DNA from 3 places in the Rhizobium grahamii genome. Region 1 is predicted to be linked to each of the others. Evidence: predicted binding sites of a transcription regulator. Region 1 holds the regulator's gene; each other region holds the start of a gene.
What was found. The regulator LexA, encoded in region 1, represses DNA repair genes until DNA is damaged. The targets are predictions, from matches to a motif close to TGTTCNNNNTGTGTTCNG.
Positions count from the first base shown of each region.

Region 2: ruvC (crossover junction endodeoxyribonuclease RuvC) is a predicted target of LexA. The motif match lies at 2,827-2,844, and genes of this name have one in related genera.
Region 3: FZ934_RS28180 (ImuA family protein) is a predicted target of LexA. The motif match lies at 1,635-1,652, and genes of this name have one in related genera.

Region 1 is NZ_CP043498.1:1,203,329-1,208,302, reverse strand. Features, by position in the region: gene eno (phosphopyruvate hydratase) at 1-350, opposite strand, end outside; gene kdsA (3-deoxy-8-phosphooctulonate synthase) at 492-1,334, opposite strand; gene FZ934_RS06015 (VOC family protein) at 1,331-2,215, opposite strand; gene lexA (transcriptional repressor LexA) at 2,418-3,134, shown strand; gene FZ934_RS06005 (ComEC/Rec2 family competence protein) at 3,088-4,974, opposite strand, start outside.
Region 2 is NZ_CP043498.1:2,652,467-2,657,440, reverse strand. Features, by position in the region: gene FZ934_RS12860 (DinB family protein) at 1-440, opposite strand, end outside; gene ruvB (Holliday junction branch migration DNA helicase RuvB) at 479-1,519, opposite strand; gene ruvA (Holliday junction branch migration protein RuvA) at 1,599-2,216, opposite strand; gene ruvC (crossover junction endodeoxyribonuclease RuvC) at 2,273-2,785, opposite strand; gene FZ934_RS12840 (methyl-accepting chemotaxis protein) at 3,026-4,974, shown strand, end outside.
Region 3 is NZ_CP043498.1:3,287,572-3,292,545, reverse strand. Features, by position in the region: gene FZ934_RS15875 (Y-family DNA polymerase) at 1-656, opposite strand, end outside; gene FZ934_RS28180 (ImuA family protein) at 667-1,614, opposite strand; gene FZ934_RS15870 (metallopeptidase family protein) at 1,776-2,213, shown strand; gene FZ934_RS15865 (DUF1737 domain-containing protein) at 2,222-2,428, opposite strand; gene FZ934_RS15860 (HpcH/HpaI aldolase/citrate lyase family protein) at 2,442-3,350, opposite strand; gene FZ934_RS15855 (hypothetical protein) at 3,463-3,705, shown strand; gene FZ934_RS15850 (VOC family protein) at 3,819-4,247, shown strand; gene leuD (3-isopropylmalate dehydratase small subunit) at 4,386-4,974, shown strand, end outside.

The DNA.
Region 1 (4,974 bases):
ACAGCAAGCGATACGCCGAGGATGGCGTTGGCACCGAGGCGCGACTTGTTCGGCGTGCCGTCCAGCTCGATCATGATGTTGTCGATCTGGATCTGGTTTTCGGCATCGATGCCGCCGATGGCGTCGAAGATTTCCGTGTTGGCGGCTTCGACGGCCTTTTCGACACCCTTGCCGAGGTAGCGCTTGCCACCATCGCGAACTTCGACGGCTTCGTGCGCGCCGGTCGACGCGCCCGACGGAACAGCCGCACGGCCCATGCTGCCATCTTCCAGATAGACATCGACTTCAACCGTGGGGTTGCCACGGCTGTCGAGAATCTCGCGGGCGATAATGTCGGTAATTGCGGTCATCGGCTTTTCCTGCTTGAGGGTGGATAAATCGTTTGAAATCCGTCTTAATCGAAGATGCGCAAATTACAATGGCGCTTTGCGCATGCTTCGCAGCGATGTTCGTGCGTGGCCTATTACACGAACATGTCAGTCTTTTGAACGTCAGCCCTTTGCGATGGCGTCAAAGGCCAGGAGCTTTTCGAGAAGCCTCGGCATATCCTTGAGATAGACCATGTTCGGACCATCCGACGGAGCATTGTCTGGATCTTCGTGCGTCTCGACGAACACACCCGCGACGCCGACAGCCACGGCGGCGCGTGCCAGTGTCTCGACGAACTCGCGCTGACCGCCGCTGGAACCACCCTGCCCGCCCGGCTGCTGCACCGAATGCGTCGCATCGAACACCACGGGAGCGCCAAGGCCCGCCATGATCGGCAGCGAACGCATATCCGATACCAGTGCGTTATAGCCGAAGGAGGCGCCGCGCTCGCAAAGCAGGATGTTCGGGTTGCCGCTGTCGTTGAGCTTGGCAAGCACGTTCTTCATGTCCCAGGGAGCCAGGAACTGGCCCTTCTTGACGTTGATGGTGCGACCGGTCTTGGCGGCAGCGACCAGCAGGTCGGTTTGACGGCTGAGGAAGGCCGGGATCTGCAGGATGTCGACGACAGTGGCCACCTCGGCGCATTGTTCCTCGGTGTGAATGTCGGTCAAGACAGGGAAGCCGTATTCCTTCTTGAGATCAGCGAACACCTCGAGTGCGGTCTCGAGACCGATGCCGCGCTGTGCCGAGAGCGACGTCCGGTTCGCCTTGTCGAAGGAAGACTTGTAAACGAGGCCAATGCCGAGCTTGTCGCAGAGCTCCTTCAGAACGCCGGCGATCATGAACGCATGGTCGCGGCTTTCCATCTGGCAGGGCCCGGCGATCAGAGACAGCTTGCCTGCGTTGGAAAAGGAGACGTGGCCGGCGCCTTCGCCAACCACGACTTCGGAATTTGTCTGGCTCATCGTTTCTCCTCGAAGGCGAAGAGCGCGCCCTGCCCGGGCGCAGCCTTCACCAGAATTCGATTGTTCTTGCGCGTGTAGGTCATCCCGTTAGCAGCCAAATGCGCTTCTGTCACGGCGAGATCGCCAACCTTGAAGACGATCGCAACGCCTCGCAGACCGCGATCCGCAGCGGGAGCCGCAAGATCGAAATAGGCGTCGAGCCCATCCGGCGAAAGAATACAAACCCGCGCATTCGGCGCGATTACGCTGACCCCGAACGCATCCTCGCGCACGGCGCCTGAGCACGACACATGCCGCATGAAGAGCGAGAATGCCTTGGGATCGGGCGCCGTCAGAACGATATCGGCAATACCGGTGACCCCGTTATCGTGCGTTTCCAATGCTTTGCGATCGGCGGGCAAGGGGTTGACCCGCTGGCAGGTAAACAGGAAGAAATCCGGCGCTCTCAGATCGGCCGCAAAAGCAAGCCGAAAGGCAGCTGTCGTTTCCGTCCCATCCGGCATTTTCATCGGACGGGAAAACTGAAGCATGTCACCGCCGCTGATCTTGTCGGCCTGAAAACGGGCGTGGTCGCGGTCAGCATCAGAGGTGCCGAGAACGACCGCGGACATGCCTTCATCGCCGCAGCGAAACCGAAATGCCCGATCGCGAGATGTGAAACTGTTCCCCTTCTTCAGCGACGTCTCGTAAATATCGGTGTCCGCGATCCCGAGTGGTTCCAGATATGTTTTGTCGGCGAAGAAAACGCAGGCGTTTTCCGTTCCAAACGGATGACGGGCATCAGCCGCCACGGTGAAGCCAAGCTTGCCGAGCCGCTCGCGGGCGAGACCTATGTTGGCCACCGGCAGGACGATGTGATCAAGAGGATGGGCTTCACTCACAGGCAGATCCTCCTTCCAAAACCAGCATCGGTGTGCGCCCGATGGCAGAACAATGCAACAAGCTTTCGATATCCCGCAAATGAAATGCAAAAACAGGACAAGTCCGACGCAAGTTTTACGAAAATTTAGGCACTTGCAGAACACATATGGAACATATAGTGTCCGTTCTGGCTTTGTTTCACGACTCTGGGGTTCGACTTCGATGCTGACACGCAAGCAACAGGAGCTTCTTCTCTTCATTCACGAGCGAATGAAAGAGTCCGGCGTCCCGCCGTCCTTCGACGAAATGAAGGATGCACTCGACCTCGCTTCGAAGTCGGGCATTCATCGCCTCATCACCGCTCTCGAGGAGCGCGGCTTCATTCGTCGACTGCCGAACAGAGCGCGCGCGCTCGAGGTTATCAAGCTGCCGGAGGCATACAGCCCCAGCATTCAGCCTCGGCGTGGCTTTTCGCCCAGCGTGATCGAAGGCAGCCTTGGGAAGCCGCAACCTGCCCCTGCGCCGAAACCCGCCCCTAGTGCCGACAACGGCAATTCCGTCTCCGTGCCCGTCATGGGACGCATTGCTGCGGGCGTTCCGATTTCGGCAATCCAGAACAACACCCATGATATTTCGGTGCCAGCCGACATGCTGGCATCCGGCGAACATTACGCGCTTGAGGTCAAAGGCGACTCGATGATCGAGGCCGGCATTTTCGACGGCGATACGGTCATCATTCGCAATGGCAGCACGGCCAACCCCGGCGACATCGTCGTGGCCCTGGTCGACGACGAGGAAGCGACGTTGAAGCGCTTCCGCCGCAAGGGGGCATCGATCGCGCTGGAAGCCGCCAATCCGGCTTACGAAACGCGCATTTTCGGCCCTGACCGCGTCAAGGTACAGGGTAAGCTTGTCGGGCTGATCCGCCGGTATCACTAGGCTGCCGCACGGCGTCCGCATAGGCTCCGGTGCGCCAATCATAGGCCCGCTGCCGCATCCAGGGACGGTCGAGGCCGGTGTATGCTGTGTTGATCACCGGTGATCCCTGGTCATCAATGCGTATTTCCAGGGCGCCGGTTCGCCGAAGGCTATCGCCGGTAAACAGAAGCGATCCGGACCTGCACTGCGCAAGCCGCACCCGAGCGGGCGTGATGACGATGTCTGCAACGTCGCATGCTGAGCCGAGATAGGCGAGATTGTCGACGACGACGACCAGATAGCCGCTCTTCAAAGTCACAGCGCACCACGCTGATTTTGCGCAGGAAAATTGCGTCGTTTCCGTCGATCGACGCATGAGATCGGTCGCCGCGCGCCGCTCTTTCGCGGTCAGGACCACACGCTCGTGATCCCGCTTTTGCGGTGGCGGCGGGACATCCGTGAGGATCAGCGGCGGCACTTGCGGCTCGATCGCCAGCGCCCGCTGCCATTGATTGAAGATGAACTCTCCGGGCTTTGGTTTGTTGGTCGCCAGCACCTCGTCGTCGACGACTGCGACCAGCGAGCCGTCATCCGATACGAGCAACTCCGGCAAAGGTGATCCCGGCAGAAACCTGAGGCAGGCGGTCGCGATGAGCATGACGGCAAAGCCGAGATATTTGAGGCGCGTGAAAAGCAGCGTCTGCAACAGGAACGCCAGAGAGGCGACGGCAAAGTACCATGCCGGAAGGCGGCCGACGTCGACGGTGCCTCCCCAGCCCGACACCGTCTTGGCGATGTCGATGACGATATCCAGACCGAAGCCCGCTATCTTCCAGGGCAGAACGTCAAGGCCGAGCGGCGTCAGCAGCATTGCCAGCATGCCCATAGGCATGACGACGAACGAGATAACCGGCATCGCCATCAGGTTCGCCGGCAGGCCATAGGCGCTCAGGCGGTGAAAATGCTCGATTGAGAAGAGTGCGGTCGAGAAGCCGCCAATCATCGACGTCAGGGCAATGCCGGCGAAGAAGCGAAACACGAAGCCGATCGGTTTGAACACGGGGTGAACGAATAGCGCCTTGCCGGGCATCGAGCCGCTTATCCAGCCGACATAACCCGAAACTAGGGCCAGCGTGGCGGCGAACGACATCTGAAAGCTTGGTCCGAGCACTGCCGACGGCGATGTCAGGATGATCAGCAGGGCAGAAAGCGCCACGTTACGGAGGCTGATCGAGGGACGGTCGAAGAGCGCCGCGACCAGCATGATCGCCATCATGATATAGGCTCGTTCGGCCGAGACCGCGAAGCCGGATATGAGATAGTAGGCCGTCAGTGCGGCCAACGCGCCGGCTGCAGCAATTTTCTTGGTCGGATAGGCCTGCGCGAAGGCCGGGAAAAGGCCGAAGACCGCTCGTAGGCCAATAAAGAAAATGCCGGCTGACAGCGCCATGTTCAGCCCGGAAATGGCGACGATATGGGCGAGCCCGGATTGACGCAAGGCCTCGGTCGTCTCGTCCGAGATCGCCCGGCGCTCGTCGGTGACAAGCGAGGCGGCAAAGGCGCCGGTATCGCCAGGCAGGATGGACCGGATGCGCTCGCCGATGCTGCTTCTCAGCCGATACAGGCCTTCGACGATCGTGTCGGGTGCCGAGCGCCGTGGCGACAGAGCATCAGGAGCGACTTCGACCGGTTCACCATAGGCAAAGCCATTTGCGCCGACGCCAGCGAAATATGCGTCGAACGCGAAATCGTTCAATCCGGGCAACGCCGGCCCGGCTGGAGGTGTGAAGCGGGCACGGACTTCTATCCAGCTACCGATCGGAATTGGCGCATCCCCGCGCGCCAGCAGAGACACACGTTC
Region 2 (4,974 bases), 1.4 Mb from region 1:
GCGTGAACCTGGCCGCGATGATGTGTCTGGTGCTGAAAGAGATGGGAGAGCACGTCTTCCATCAGCTCACGCTGGATGCGGTCGCTGCGATGCAGCTCGACCGTCGAAGCGAGATCGATCGGCGTCAGGCGCTCACAGAGCGTGACGAGCCGCTGATCCACCCGTCTCTGCGCTTGCGACAGTCTCTCGATATCGCCGAAGGGTTCCTCCACCTGCCAGGCGGCAGGTCCCAGTGTCCCGCCTTCGAGACCATCGACGTAGAACCAGTCGACGGTGAGGATGTGGTTCAGCGTCGACTTGATCGAGGGAAAGAAGCTTACGCGGGCGGCTTCGAACTCGCCCGGCTGCAGCCGTTGACAAGCCGCATGAAGCCTGTGGTTTGCAAGCGCGTTGTTATAGGCAAGCTTGCGGAAGCTGCGGCAGGGGTCGAAATCAGGCAAGGGATTTCCCCTCCTTCAGGAAGACGGTTGCTTCCGGCTCAATCCTCTTCCTGAAATAGTCGAAACTGCGCCGCTTCAAGATCCTTCGGTGGCTGCATGCCGAGGTGCTTCCACGCTGTTGCCGTCAGGACGCGGCCGCGCGGCGTGCGCTGGATGAAGCCCTGCTGGATCATGTAAGGCTCGATGATGTCTTCGATCGCGTCGCGTGGTTCGGAAAGGCCGGCGGCAATCGTTTCGATGCCGACCGGGCCACCAGCGAAATTGACGGCGATCATGTTCAGATAACGGTTATCGAGCTGGTCCAGGCCCATGTTGTCGACCAGGAGGCGGGTCAGCGCCTCATCCGCAATCTCGCGCGTGACAGCTTCGGCTTTCGCAACCTCGGCAAAATCGCGGACACGGCGCAACAGGCGGCCGGCGATGCGCGGCGTACCGCGGGCTCGGCGCGCGATCTCGCGGGCGCCTTCCTCGGTCATCGGCAGGTTCATCAGTCGCGCGCCGCGGCGCACGATCAGTTCCAGTTCCGCAACCGTGTAGAAGCTCAGGCGCACGGGAATGCCGAAGCGGTCGCGCAGCGGCGTCGTCAGCAGGCCAAGCCGGGTGGTCGCCGCAACCAGCGTGAACTTCGAGAGATCGATCTTCACCGACCGAGCGGCCGGACCTTCGCCGATGATCAGGTCGAGCTGAAAATCTTCCATTGCGGGGTAGAGGATTTCCTCGACCGCCGGATTGAGACGATGGATTTCGTCGATGAATAGGACGTCGCGCTCCTCGAGGTTTGTCAGCAGCGCGGCGAGATCGCCCGCCTTGGCAATGACCGGGCCTGATGTCGAGCGAAAATTGACACCAAGCTCCTTGGCCATGATTTGCGCAAGCGTCGTCTTGCCGAGACCCGGAGGGCCGACGAAGAGAACGTGATCGAGCGCCTCGCCACGGTTCTTGGCGGCCTCGATGAAGATCTTCAGGTTGGCGCGTGCTTCTGCCTGGCCGGTGAACTCGTCGAGCGACTGAGGACGCAGGGTCGCATCAAAGTCTTCTCCCCGCTTTTCCGAGGATATCAAGCGCGCGGGGTCACTCATGCTGGCACGTTCCGATCATTAAGCATTACCGACCAATACACCAAGCGGTCCGACTTGGCACCATTGCAAGGCGACCGGGTCAACGCGCCAGTTCCTTCAGTCCGAGGCGGATGAGCTTGGCGCTGTCGGCGCCTTCGCCGGCGGTCTTCATGGCAGCGGCCACGGCGTTTGCTGCCTGGTCACGCGAGTAGCCGAGGTTCGTCAGTGCCGAAACAGCATCGGCGACGGGGGCTGCGGCGACACCTTCGCCAAGCTCCTGCTTGAGAGCGATGTTGGCCGTCGCCTCGCCGGCAAAGGCCGGTGCCTTGTTTTTGAGCTCGGTCACGATACGGACGGCGACCTTGGGACCGACACCCTGCGCACGCGATACGGCGGTGCGATCCTGGAGGGCGATGGCGTTCGCAAGCTCGCTCGGGGTAAGCGTTGAAAGAACGGCAAGCGCGACCTTGGCGCCGACGCCTTGGACGCTCTGCAGCAGGTTGAACCATTCCCGTTCGAGCGCGCTCATGAAGCCGAAGAGCTTCAGCTGGTCTTCGCGCACATAGGTTTCGATGAAAAGGACGCAGGCCTCGCCGACCGAACCGAGCCGGGACAATGTGCGGCTGGAGCAGTACGCGACGTAACAAACGCCATGGACATCGACCAGCACATAGTCGTCGCCGAGTTCTTCAATGGTGCCTTTGAGCTTGCCGATCATCAACGGGCTCCGTCAGTGTGTTCTAAAGCGTGGGATGAAACGAACGATAGCACTCATCATCCAGCCAGCGCGGCCTGCCGCATGCGGTTGCTGCCGCGGTTGTGGGCGTGGCAGATCGCGATCGCCAGCGCGTCGGCGGCGTCGTCGCCCTTGAATTCGACCTTCGGCATCAGGATCTTCAGCATCATGTGGATCTGACGCTTCTCGCCGTGGCCAACGCCGATCACCGCCTTCTTCACGGCGTTCGGCGCATATTCGGAGACCTGCAGGCCGGCGCGCGCCGGCACCAGCATGGCGATGCCGCGTGCCTGTCCGAGCTTCAGCGTCGCGACGGCGTCCTTGTTGACGAAGGTCTGTTCGACCGCGGCTTCATGCGGCTGGTGCACATGGACGACCTCGGCAAGCCCGTCATGCAGCTGGCAAAGGCGGGAAGCGAGATCCATATCGCCATCCGACGTTACCGTCCCAGAGGCGACAAAACGCAGGGAATTGCCGAGCGTGTCTATTATCCCCCAGCCGGTGCGCCGTAGTCCGGGGTCGATGCCAATGATCCGAATCGTATTTTGCATGCGTCACCTTATTGCAACGGCAAAATAACTGCCATCAATATGTGAACAAAACAAAAACATTCATTGTTTTTCAAACTTGCCGTTTACGTCAATTTAAGCTCCGTGCGTAAGTTTTGACCGATAAAATGTCAGAGGAGCCGGCTTTTCCGGAAGATAAGGCTCCCAAGTTCGGCTTACAGGTCTGCCTGCGAGGACATAGCGCCCGACAGGCATGCGCCGTTCCAGAAGGGTTCGTTGTTCATGGCTCAGAGATTTCAATCCCTGTCCTTCAAGGTTATTGCCACATTCATTCTACTGACGGCTTTGTCGATCGCCGTCATCAATGGTCTTGCCTACTTTGCCAGCAGCCGGATTTCCGGCGAGCAGGCCTTGAAGGCCAAGGAAAGCGTTCTCATTTTCCGCGGCGACATGCTGCGCGAACAGTTGGGGCAGCTTGAGAACCAAGCCAATTCGATCGCGCGCATCGAAGCGCTGCAGATGTCGATCACCAGCCTCAAGAGCGGCTGGAAGACCATCGAGAAGAGCTCGGGCGATCCGCGCGCCGAGCTCAAGAAGGTCTTCATCACCAACAATCCGAACCCTGCCGACCAGCGCGAGAAGCTGCTGAAGCCGGATGGCCCGAGCGGGTTCTACTATTCGAACCACGAGAAGACCCAGGGTGAAGTCGCCAGAGACCTGGAGAACACTCCGTTCGGCGACCTCTTGATTGCCGACCTCGAGGGCAATGTTCTCTATTCCTACAAGAAGAACGATGACTTCGCGGAGAACCTGACGTCCGAACGGTGGAAGGCGAGCGGCGCGGGCATTGCATTTGCCAAGGCGATGGCCAACACGGCAAAGGCCACCGACGACTTCGCCCCCGCGGGCTTTTCGGGTCTCCATATCGATGCTGCCAGCGGTACGCCGGAAATCTTCTTCGCGGTTCCGATCGTGAAGCTCGGCGCCGCGAAGGGCGTCATGCTCTTCAAGGTTCATGACGACGTCTTCACCAGCATTCTGACCAAGGGCATTGTTGCCGGCAGCTCGGCGCAGGCCGCGATCGTCTCGCAGGACGGCAGCGCCGTGACCGTCAACGCCGACGGCAAGCTTGCCACCCTCGACACGACGCCGTTCAGCTTCGTTAAGGATGCGCTCGCAAGTTCCGCCATGACCGTCGATGATTTCGATCGGGCCGATGGCGCTGCGCGTGCCTACGTGCGCTCTGTCGACTATCACGATTCTCGGTTCCTCGTGGTCGAGAGCGTCAGGCTCAGCGAGATCAATGCGGGCTCGATCGAGATCGCGACCTTGCTCAGCATGATCGCCGTCGGGGTTCTGCTGGTGATGGCAGTCGCGACCGGTATCATTACGAAGATGCTGTTCTCCCCGCTGGTACGACTGGCAGGCATCACCAGCGCCGTCGCCGACGGCAAGCTCGACGTCGAGATCGAAAGCCAGAACCGCGGCGACGAGATCGGCACGATGGCAAAGGCGCTGGCGCGCTTCAGGCAATCGCTGATCGAAAGCCGCGAACTGGAAGCAGCGAGCACGGAAACCCGGGCGCGTGCCGAGCGCGACCGGCAGCAGCATATGGCGGAGCGCGAAGCCGAGGCAAAGACGCTGCAGGATGTCGTCGAGGCAATCGACGACGGTCTTCACCATCTCGCCAACGGCGATCTCGCCTACCAGATCGACCGTCGCTTCCCAAGCGAACTCGAAGGCCTGCGGGTCAATTTCAATCAGGCGCTGGCGGCGCTCAGCCAGACCATGACGGCGATCGGCGGCAACTCCATGGCAGTTCGCTCCGGCTCGGAAGAAATGCGCACCAGCGCCGACGAGCTCGCCGGGCGGACCGAACGACAGGCAGCCTCGATCACCGAGACGGCCAACGCCATCGACGCGATTACCCAGTCCGTCCGCGTCCAGATCGAGCGTGCCGAGCAGGCCGAGCGCATCGCGCGCGACGCCAAACGCGAGACGAGCGGCTCCGGCCAGATCATGCGCGACACGATCGCCGCGATGGAAGCCATCCAGGCGTCGTCGCGCCAGATCAACTCGATCATTTCCGTGATCGACTCGATTGCCTTCCAGACCAACCTGCTGGCCCTCAATGCCGGCGTGGAAGCGGCGCGCGCCGGGGAGGCCGGCAAGGGCTTCGCCGTCGTCGCAATGGAAGTCAGAGAGCTTGCGCAACGCTCGTCGAGCGCGGC
Region 3 (4,974 bases), 1.8 Mb from region 1:
GGTTCAATCAGGCGACGTTCAACCGAGAGGCTCGCGACGGGCAGGCGCGGGGAAACCGGCTCCTCATCGGTTCCAAGCGCCTGATCGAGCCTCAAGAGCACCGTTCCTCCAAATCGGCGGGTGAGCGGGGCGCGCGGCGCGGTCAGTAAATCGCCGACATATTTGAGGCCCATCTTGTTCAGGCCACCTATCGTTTCTTCCTCGAGGCGCAAGGCCGCGACGGGCAGGGGAGCCAGCGCCTGTTCGGCCTCTTCATGGTCAATGATGCCGCCCTGGCCGAAGCGGCTGATGGCCCAGGACAATCCCGGCGAGGAAGAAATGGCGCCGCGCGCGTCAATTCCCATCTGGAAGAGCCTGGCGAGAATATCCTTGAGAAGGGAGGCCTCGCCGCCGAACAGATGGGTGCAGCCGGTAATATCGAGGAAAAGGCCATCGACGCCGTCGAGAGCGACAAGCGGAGTATAGCGATCGCACCAGTCGGCGATCGCTTCCAGGAAGCGCCGGTTGGCGGCTGGGTCGTCTTCGATCACATCGAGCGTGGGGTAGATGGCGCGGGCTTCGGCGACGCCCATGTGCTTTCGGAGATTGAGGGTTTCGGCTGCCTCGTCGAGCGCTGTCAGCCGCATGGTATTGTTGAGACGGCTGGAGCAGACGATCGGTGCGGCTTCAGGACGTCCGCGCGAACGCCAGGAGAGCCCCCATTTCTTTCTTGATATTCGGTCGGTTGGAAGATGCGGAAAGTGGAGTGCCAGAATGCGCTGCGCGTTCGTCTGGAAGGCGAGGGTCGACTGATTGTGAGACGGCGAAAAAACGGCGGTCATGAGGGTTCCACTCCAGTAGAAAGGAGAGGGGAGCCGGGTTGCGGCTCTTCTCCAGGGTGAGATGAAAAACCGGATTGCCGATGCTACCGCCCAGCATCGTGCCATCCGGCAAGGCGCGCGCCTGTGCCGGCGCGGGTGCCACAAGGAAGCGGAAGCAAGCGCTGCTGGCCTCTTCCTCTCCAGCCTGCCGCAACAAGAAAAGCGGGCGTTTCGATGCTTTCGCCCGCAAGCTCAAACGACGGCTTTCCGTCAGACCGAAGGGTTTCGGATTGCCGCGAACCTCCAGAATTGTCGCAGGAAAGATGCCGCTTTCGACTGCGGCCTCAGCAAGCCAGAGGGCATCTTCAAGCTTGCGTGGACTGGCATAGAAGAACCGCTCCGGTTTCAGACCGAAATCGCGCAGACCCACGGCGTAGGGGATGCCTGCTTCCATCGTGGAAACCATGTCCGCGATCCAGAGGATCGGTAGCGGAGCACTGTGGCTCTCTCCCGCTTGACGCTGCAGCATGGCGGCAAGCGCCAACACAAAGCCGCTACCGGCGCCGGCTTCGCGCAAAAGGTCGGAACGAACCTCGGTGATCCCGTCGAGCGGCAGGCCGCCATCTATTGCCTCGTCGAGCACGGGGATTCCAAGAGGAAGACGCAGGCCACTGTCGCTCTTGGCGGAGAGATCCTTTTCGGCCAGGGCTTCGCCTTGCGCGGCAGCCAAGGCCGGCGCGGGCTTTCCTTCAAGCTTTGCAATGGTTTCGCGGAGCGCAAAAAGCCGCTCGCGCGTCACGGCCGACTGTGCCATGACGTTCTCCAAGTCTCGTATGTTCCTGTTGTGTTCTTATGGATTCCAGAGGCGGACTGAAGAGTCAACAGCCATTTGATGTGAATTTATTCCTGCCTTTGATTCCGCTCTCGAAAATCGTACGCAAAGGTTCTATATGGGCCGCAAAGGAAGGAATATTAATGGCCCGCATAGACCAGAGCGAGGATTGGCGGGATCGCCACGCGCCGACGATCAGTACCTTCGAGTCGTTGGCAATGGAGGCGTATAGCCACCTGCCGGAAGAATTCCGCTCGTTGACCACCAATCTGACGATCGAGATCGAGGATTTCCCAGACGACGAGATATTCGAGGACATGGCGCTGGAAACGCCGTTCGATCTTCTTGGCCTCTTTGAAGGCCGGGGCATCTCCGAGCGTTTCACGATGGAGACCGGCGAACTGCCGAACCGTATCCGCCTCTATCGGCGCCCGATCCTCGACTACTGGGCCGAGAACGACGAGACACTGGGCGATATCATCACTCACGTCCTTATCCATGAGATCGGCCACCATTTCGGTCTCAGCGACGACGACATGGAACGGATCGAGGCGAGCGCCGAAGAGGCAGCCGAACGATAAGCTTTCACTTACTGTTCGGACAGCTTCATGTCCGGGTGGTATTCCTTGCCTTCGACTTCCTTGACGATCGCCTGAGCGCACATCACTTGGCCGGTCTGGGTGTTAAAGGTCAGCGACGGCGAGCCGTTCAACGACCAGCCCTTGTTGAGGGCGGCGGTCACGCGGTGGCAGAAAGCGGCATCATCCTGGCCGGTCAGAAGGCGATAAAGCTTCATCTAAAGTCGTCTTTCACTTCGCCGTTTGGCGTTCTGCAATCAGGCGGGCTTTATGAACCAGACTTTCCGCCTGGACAAGATGCAGGCGCTCGATCATCCGGCCATTGGCATTGATGACATTCAGGCCATCGGTAGTGGGGTCGGCAAAGGCGGCGATGATCGACTCTGCTTCGGCAATGGCAGCCTCATCGGGGCCGAAATGTCGGTTGGCGGCTTCGATCTGCGCCGGGTGGATCAGCATCTTGCCGTCGAAGCCCATGGCGCGGGCATGTGCGCATTCGGCATCGAAGGCATCGGCATCCCTGAAATCGTTGAAGACGCTGTCGATCGCGTCGAGGCCATAGGCACGCACGGCGAGAACCACCTGCATAAGCCAGGGCACGAGATAGGTGCGGCCGGGCTGCGGCAGGACGCCTGTTTCCTTGCGCAGATCGTTGAGGCCGACGACGAAACAATCCAGTCTCGAGCCCGGTGTACGCCCGGCCTCGGCAATTGCTGCCGCGTTCAGAATGCCGCGTGGCGTTTCGATCATCGCCCAGATGCGGAGATTCTCTGGCGCATCGGCGTCAGCGAGCCGGTCGCTGACGGCCATCACATCCTGAGGTTCGTTTACTTTCGGCAGGAGTACGGCATCTGGCTCCAGTGCCAGCACCAATTCCATGTCCGCAATGCCGAATGTGGAATCAAGCGCATTGATGCGGATGATCCGCTCTTTGTTCAGAAGAGTAGAGCCTGAAAAAAAGGCCTTCAGATTGTCGCGGGCTTCCGCCTTTCGCTCCGGCGCCACCGAGTCCTCGATATCGAAGATCACGGCATCGCAATCGAGCGCATGGGTCTTTTCCAGTGCGCGTGCATTGATGGCCGGAACGCTCAGGACGGACCGGCGGAGATTCAAGGAACGAGTCGGAGGCTTACGGGTCATCACAAATCTGTGCCAAGCTTTGTGATGAGTGGCAAGACAACAAAAAGCCATGCTCATCTTGCAGAGAGAGAAATGAAGAACCACATTCCTTTCCGAAGAAAGGTCTAAAACCATGCAAAGCATTCGTTCCGTCTTCCTCCTGCTCGCTGGCATCACCGCCTTCGTTGCACTGGCGTTTGTCACCTTTTCCGTGACGCTCGCAGTCGGGGGTATTCTGACGGTACTCATGGTTGGCCGCGCGCTTTCGCTGAAGATGAAACCGGCTCCGGTCCGCGCCACAGCGAAGGCAAGGTCACATTCCGGTGAGAACATGCGCATCTGGAATGACGGTCGCGGTACGATCATCGACCTCTGACGTTCGCGTCGACTCCAGAAAATTTCGAGATCACTGTCGGCTCGACTGATCTTCCCGCGTCCTTGAGAGGTCTGGGCTTCTCGCCCGAGCCAAATCAAACGATGGAGGACAGTATGGATACCGCAACGGAAACCGGCACGATGCAGATGCCGCCGGTCAAGAATGGCTTGCTTCCGTATATTACGGTTGATGGTGCGTTGAAGGCCGCGGAATTCTACAAGCGTGCCTTCGGCGCCGAGCAAGCATTTGTCGTCCCTCCGGATGAAAATGGCCGGACGATGCATGTCCATCTCTACATCAACGGAAGCTCGGTGATGCTTTCGGATGCCTATCCCGAGCATGGCCATCCGTTCCAGAAGCACCAAGGCTTCAGCCTCCAGCTTGTCATCGACGATATCGATTTCTGGTGGGAGCGCGCGGTACAGGCCGGCGTAGAGGTGGTCATGCCCGTTCAGTTGATGTTCTGGGGCGACCGGTATGGCCAGCTGCGTGATCCGTTCGGCGTGCTCTGGGCGATGAATGCGCCAGCGAAGGCAAGCTGATCTCACGACGGTCATGACCGGCTGCGCGTCGAATCCGCGCGCAGCCGGTTCCACGATATAAATTTTCCTTCATTTCGGCGGCAATCTGGACTAAACGCTGATCAACAAAACTACGTCTGCTGATATTGGAGCCAGGCCATGGACAAATTCGTAAAGCTGACGGGCGTCGCTGCCCCTCTGCCGGTTGTCAACATCGATACCGACATGATCATTCCGAAGGACTACCTGAAGACGATCAAGCGCACGGGTCTTGGCAAGGGTCTTTTCGCTGAGGCCCGCTACAATGAAGACGGCTCCCTGAACGAGAGTTTCGTGCTGAACAAGCCGGCCTACCAGAATGCGAAGATCCTCGTTGCCGGCGACAACTTCGGTTGCGGCTCCTCGCGCGAGCATGCGCCGTGGGCGCTCCTCGATTTCGGCATCCGTTGCGTCATCTCGACCAGCTTTGCCGACATCTTCTACAACAACTGTTTCAAGAACGGCATTCTGCCGATCAAGGTCAGCCAGGAAAACCTCGACAAGCTGATGGACGACGCCTCGCGCGGTTCCAACGCGATCTTGACGGTCGATCTGGAAAACCTCGAAATCACCGGCCCGGACGGCGGCTCGATCAAGTTCGATCTCGACGAGTTCAAGCGTCACTGCCTGCTGAACGGTCTCGACGATATCGGTCTGACGCTCGAAAAGGGCAAGGCGATCGACAATTTCGAAGCCAAGAACGCTGCAG